Regions from separate parts of the Sphingomonas sp. 320_CC genome, predicted to be linked through region 1. Evidence: riboswitches for the same ligand, from Rfam matches in the RefSeq annotation. Region 1 holds a riboswitch; the other holds the start of a gene.

Region 1 (3,162 bases):
AGATGAAGACTCTGCCACTCAGGACAGATTTCAGTTCGGCTATCAACGATTGGGCGATCCCGTTGCGACGATAGTCCGGATCGACGACCAGTTTGTTCACATAGTCCTTGCCGATGCATCCGCCGGTCTGCCACGCGATATAGCCTGCGATGACGCCGTCCACTTCGGCTACCAGCATGCGGCGCTCGACGATCTCCGCGATCCGGTCTCCGGGGAAGGAATCGAACGTCATCAACCGGGAAAGGTCATACGGTTCGGCGGCTCGGATCGCGGTCATGGTCTTTCCCTGTTGCAACCGATCGCCGGTTCCAGGTCGGCGACTTGAAGGGCAGAACGGACGTTCCGGCTGGAAGTCTCACGAGTTGCTTTAGATTATAGAGATTCCTGGTACGTTCTCGCTTCGGGTAGCGGGCGTGCGCGAACGAGTTGCCTGGACCGTGTTCGCGCGGATAAGCTGGCGGAATGGAAAACACCGCACCGCAGCTTGACCTGTTCACCCGCCTCGAAATCGCGATCGAGGAGCGCAACGAGGCCGCCGAAGCCTTCGACGTCTTCAAGCAGGATGCCGTGATGGCACACGCTCCGGCTGCTGGAGCAGAGCCGGCCGTGACGAGCGAGGACGCCGCCGATGCCGCCGCGGGCGAGGTCGACGACTTCAACGCGGAGGTGAACGCGCTGTTGCAGGGCGCGACGGACGCGGAGCTTGCGGGCGCGTACGACCAGTCGGGCGGCGAGGTCGGCAACCCGGTGGCCGAGGCGCTGCTGGGAGAGATCAAGCGTCGCGAGGGTCGCGCCTGATCGTACGACGTCGCCGTTAGTCGCCACATTTTGTGATGCGGTGAGTCTTTAAGCCGCGTTGCAACGTAACTGTCACACCGCCGCGGTGTTGGCGCTCCCTTGCCGACCCTGGTGGTGCTCGTCGATCGAGCAGTAGAGGCGGTCGGCCTACCTTGTTTTCACAGCATGTTTTCTGGGTAGGCCGGCCGCTGCGCGCCATTCTTGGGGAGGGGCTTGAGGTTCGCCGGTGCACCGCGTGCGGCACTCCAGCCAGATCAACGTGATAGCCCTTTCCACCACTCGCCCAACCGCCTAAGCGGCACGTATCCCCGGGGGGCCGCTGATGTGCGGCTGAGAGGTGGGCAACAGCCCATGACCCGCTGAACCTGATCCGGCTTATACCGGCGTAGGGAGGGTCTGCGGCTGGCCCGTCGTCCCTCCGATTGGAGTGGACGTGACGTTTTTTAATGCTGGTTTTTTGTTGTGACGCGCCCGTTTATAGCGCGTGGCCGCCCTGCTTTCCGGGTAGCGCTGACCCTCTCGGCGAGCCTTGCCGCATCCTCTGCAAGCGCGCAGGTCGCGTCCGAGCCTGTCGAACCCGCTGAATTCCGGGTGGTCGGCAAGCAGGACCCGGCAGGCTTGCTGCCCGACCAGAAGGTGCCACGCGCGCAGAGTGCGATCTCGGCCGACTTCATCGTCAAGCAGGCGCCGACGCTCAACGCGTTTCAGTTGGTGACGCTGCTGCCCGGCGCGAACGTCGCATCGAGCGACCCGTACGGCCTGTCGACGAGTTCCAGCCTGACGCTGCGCGGTCTCGGCCAGGACGAGATCGGCGTGCTGATGGAAGGCGCGCCGCAGAACGACATCGGCTATTATTACGCCTACCCGTCGCAGTTCGCCGACCCGGAGAACCTCAAACGCATCTCGCTCGCCCAAGGGTCGGTCGATATCGACTCGCCGACGCTCGGCGGGGCAGGGGGGATGTTGTCGCTCGCACTCGACGATCCGAAGGCGCGTCCCGGCGCACTCGTCGACCTGTCGCTCGGGAGCTACGCGGCGCGGCGTGGGTTCTTCCGCGTCGATAGCGGGATGATCGGCAATACCGGGCTGAAGGCGTTCCTGTCCTATTCGAACACCCGAGCGGATAATTGGCGAGGTGCCGGCTACGATACGCGCCAGCATATCGACGCCAAGCTGCTCAACGAATGGGGCGCCGGCAACCGCGCCAGCCTCGCGCTGTCGTACAACGACGCGAACTCGTCGAGCTACCCGAGCCCGACGCTCGCCGAATGGACCGCACAAGGTCGCGGCTTCAACTACGACAAGCGCTATACGGCGGGGAGCACCAACTACTGGCGCCTGTACCGCGCGCCGTTCCGCAACCTCTACGCCTCCGCACCGGTGCACCTCGTGCTGAACGATCGGCTGGCGCTCGACACCACCACATACCTCCAGTTCGGTTACGGCAACTCGCCCTACGGCACGCAACTGACCACCGAAGGCAATTTCCTCGGTACTGAGGAACTGGCGCAGCCGATCGCGCTGCCCGGTGCGGTCGACGGCGTTGCGACCGTGCTCGGCAACTACACCGGCGACCAGATGCGGACCGGCAACGTCAGCAAGCTGACCTTCAAGACCGGTGCGCACACGCTCACGGCGGGGTTATGGTTCGACTACGGCACCGACCGCGTCACGCAGTCCTACACCTCGATCGACGCAGACGGGCAGCCGACCGATCGCTGGGGCTATCGCGCCAAGGCGATCCGCACCGCCGATGGCCGCCTGCTCGCCTATGAGAACCAGCGCACCGTCACCGTGACGAAGGGCTTCTTCCTCGCCGACAGCATCGCGCTGACGCCGCGGCTGACGATCGATGCCGGGTTCAAGGGCGTGAACGTGCTGCGTAACGGCCGCAATTACCTCCCCGGGCCGCAGGACAAGGTGCGCAACGACAGCTTCGCCGCGCTGCCGCGCGCCGCGATCCACTACCGGATCGACGATCGCCAGCAGCTGTTCGCCAACATCACCACCAACTTCCGCACGCCCAACGAGTTCACGCTCTATAACAGCTATTATGGTGGCGAAGTGGTCGTGCAGGGGACGAACGCGCTCAAGAACGAATATTCGGTGTCGCAGGAGATCGGCTATCGGTTCATCGGCGAACAGCTATCCGCTTCGGTGACGGGCTTCCACTACAAGTTCCGCAACCGCCAGCTCGCGACCGTGCTCGACCAGGGCGGCGCGCAGGTGAATGCCACCCTCAACGCTGGCGGCCAGACCTCGTACGGCGTCGATGCGGAGATCGACTACCGCCCGGTCGCGGGTGTCAGCCTGTATCTTTCCGGCGAATATCTGCGCGCACGGATCGACGACGACCTCCCGGTC
Region 2 (3,162 bases), on a different contig from region 1:
AGGGTCTGCAGACTCCGAACCCGATCCCGTCGCTCATCACCGCCGCCAACCAGATCAGCGACGCGCGCGACAGCCTCGACGGCACCGTCACCAACGCGACGACCGGCGTGATCGGCGACGACGACCAGGGCATCACCGGGTCGGATCCGACGATCTCGAACATCGTGCCCACCGATGCGAACGGCCTGGCCTACAGCCGCTCGGTCGCTCAGGTGCACAACATCGTCTACCTGACGCCCACTGCAAAGATCGGCGGCGGCTTCTTCCCCAACGGGACCAACAACCGCCTCGACTCGCTGCGGACCAGCGGCGCCAACGCGTGATCGCGATCACTGCCTGAAACTGAAACCTTGGGCCGCGGCGAGCAATGGGAGCGCCGCGGCCCTCGTTTGGGGAACGACCATGACCAACTTCACGAAGCTCACCATGCTCGCCGGTCTCGCGACCGCGGGCATTTTCGCTGTCCCGGCCGCCGCGCAGGACATGACCACCGACACCAAGCCGTTCTCGGGCGTCTATATCGGCGCGGCCGGCGGCTATGACGTCCAGGGCAACGACGTCGGCTCGTCGATCCTGTTCGACCGCAACAACGACGGCAATTTTAGCGACAGCGTCAACACCATCACCGGCGCCAACGCCTTCTCGCCGGGCTTCTGCAACGGCTCCGCCCGCACCGCGGTGCCCGCTTATGGTTGCCGCAACGACGACGACGGCTGGTCGTATTACGGCCGCGCGGGCTTCGACGTGCAGCGCGGTCCGTTCGTGGTCGGCATCGTCGGCGAATTCGGCAAGTCCGAGATCACCGACAGCGTCGCCGCCTTCTCGACCACGCCCGCCAGCTACACGATGGCACGCAAGCTGAAGTGGGAAGGCTCGGCCCGCCTCCGCGCCGGTCTCGCCGCGCGCAACACGCTGTTCTACGCCACCGGCGGCGCCGGCTATGCCAAGATCGACAATCTGTTCTTCACCACCAACACCGCCAACGCGTTCGCAGCCACCGGTTCGGACAAGAAGTGGGGCTATGTCGGTGGCGGCGGCATCGAGCAGAAGCTGACCAAGAACATCTCGATCGGCATGGAATACACCTACCACCAGTACAAGGATGACGACGCACGCGTCCTCGTCACCGCTGGCAGCGCGATCACCGGCAGCCCGGTCTTGCTCGCGAACAACCCGTTCGTGCTCGCCCCCAACACCGCCGGCACGGCCTTCCGCCGCAGCGACGACCAGTTCCGCTGGCACTCGCTGCGCGGCACGGTGAGCTTCCGGTTCTGAGGCGAAGGGCGGCCTGCACCAAGCTGGTGCATGACTCGCCCAAGCCCGGCAAGCGCAGCAAAGCACGCCACAAGGCGTAGCTCAGCTACGACTGACGGCGCGCGGAGTGACAGAAAAGGCCGTTGCCCCAACCCGGGCAGCGGCCTTTTCTTTATGTGCTCGATCCTCCCCCGCCAGGGGGAGGTGGCACCGAAGGTGACGGAGGGGGAGGGCCACGCAACAGCGGTGATCCCTTACCGCCCCTTCGTCTGGCAAGTGCCAGCCACCTCCCCCTGGCGGGGGAGGATCGCTAAAGCTTCCGATCGCCCTGAGCGAAGTCGAAGGTCAAGCCCCAAGCCCAAACGTCTCGCCCCCGCACCCCAAGCCCCCCCAAATTCCCCATTGCACCCCACCCCAACCCCCCTATGCTCACCCCACCCCGGGGGAGCGCTAATCCGCGCTTGAGAGGAAGGCAGGAGCCTTCGACCCGCTGAACCTGATCCGGTTGATACCGGCGGAGGGAGGGAGCGGTCGCCACAGAACCGTAAGCCTTGCTCCGAGACCCGTAGGAGCAAGCGCATGGCCGTCACGCAAAAGACCACCGACATCGGCGTAACCACCGGCCCGATCCGAGGCTCGCGCAAAATCCACGTCGCGGTCCCCTCCAGCCCGGAAGTCCGCGTCGCCATGCGCGAGATCATCCTCGACCCGAGCTGCTCCGAACCCCCGTTACGCGTCTACGACACCAGCGGCCCCTACACCGACCCCCGCGCGACGATCGACATCAACGCCGGCCTCCCCCAGCTCCGCCGCGCCTGGATCGAAGCCAGAGGCGACGTCGAATCCTACGAAGCCCGAGAACTCCGCCCCGAAGACAACGGCTATCTTGCCGCCAGCCGGCTCGGTTCAGACCGCACCGCCCAAGCGGCATCGCAGGGCGGCAACAAAGACTCCGGCGTCCCCCAATTCCCCGCCACCATCAAGCGCCCCCTCCGCGCGCGCGCCGGCCACAACGTCAGCCAGATGCACTACGCCCGCCGCGGCATCATCACCCCAGAAATGGAATACGTCGCCACCCGAGAAAACCTCGGCCGAGCCATGCTGAAAGACTACAAGCGAGACGGCGAAAGCTTCGGCGCGCAGATCCCCGACTTCGTAACCCCCGAATTCGTCCGCGACGAGATCGCCCGCGGTCGCGCGATCATCCCCAACAACATCAACCACCCCGAATCCGAACCGATGGCGATCGGCCGCAACTTCCTCGTCAAGATCAACGCCAACATCGGCAACTCCGCGGTTGCCAGCAACGTCGCCGCCGAAGTCGACAAGCTCGTCTGGTCGATCCGCTGGGGCGCGGACACGGTGATGGACCTCAGCACCGGCCGCAACATCCACGACACCCGCGAATGGATCCTGCGCAACTCGCCAGTCCCGATCGGCACCGTGCCCATCTACCAGGCGCTCGAAAAGGTCGGCGGCGTCGCCGAGGACCTCACCTGGGAGATCTTCCGCGACACGCTCATCGAGCAGGCCGAACAGGGCGTCGATTACTTCACGATCCACGCCGGCGTGCGCCTCGCCTACATCCCGATGACCGCGAAACGCGTCACCGGCATCGTCTCGCGCGGCGGCTCGATCATGGCGAAATGGTGCCTCAGCCACCACAAGGAGAGCTTCCTCTACGAGCGCTTCGACGAGATCACCGAGATCATGAAGGCGTACGACATCGCCTACAGCCTCGGCGACGGCCTGCGCCCCGGCAGCATCGCCGACGCCAACGACGAAGCGCAGTTCAGCGAACTCTACACGCTCGGCGAACTCACCCACCGCGCGTGGAAGAGCGACGTCCAGGTCATGATCGAAGGCCCCGGCCACGTGCCGATGCACAAGATCAAGGAGAACATGGAC

The links. A riboswitch is a leader RNA that binds a small molecule or an ion and turns the genes downstream of it on or off. The one in region 1 is predicted to bind thiamine pyrophosphate.
Region 2: linked by a shared signal. The riboswitch ahead of thiC (phosphomethylpyrimidine synthase ThiC) and the one ahead of AC59GX_RS12725 (TonB-dependent receptor) in region 1 are both predicted to bind thiamine pyrophosphate.

The regions. Positions count from the first base shown of each region.
Region 1 covers NZ_JCAWAE010000003.1:256,258-259,419, forward strand. Annotated here, with positions in the region: gene AC59GX_RS12715 (GNAT family N-acetyltransferase) at 1-277, opposite strand, end outside; gene AC59GX_RS12720 (hypothetical protein) at 463-798, shown strand; TPP riboswitch at 1,098-1,207, shown strand; gene AC59GX_RS12725 (TonB-dependent receptor) at 1,261-3,162, shown strand, end outside.
Region 2 covers NZ_JCAWAE010000002.1:721,078-724,239, reverse strand. Annotated here, with positions in the region: gene AC59GX_RS10340 (ferritin-like domain-containing protein) at 1-323, shown strand, start outside; gene AC59GX_RS10335 (outer membrane protein) at 403-1,275, shown strand; TPP riboswitch at 1,685-1,794, shown strand; gene thiC (phosphomethylpyrimidine synthase ThiC) at 1,834-3,162, shown strand, end outside.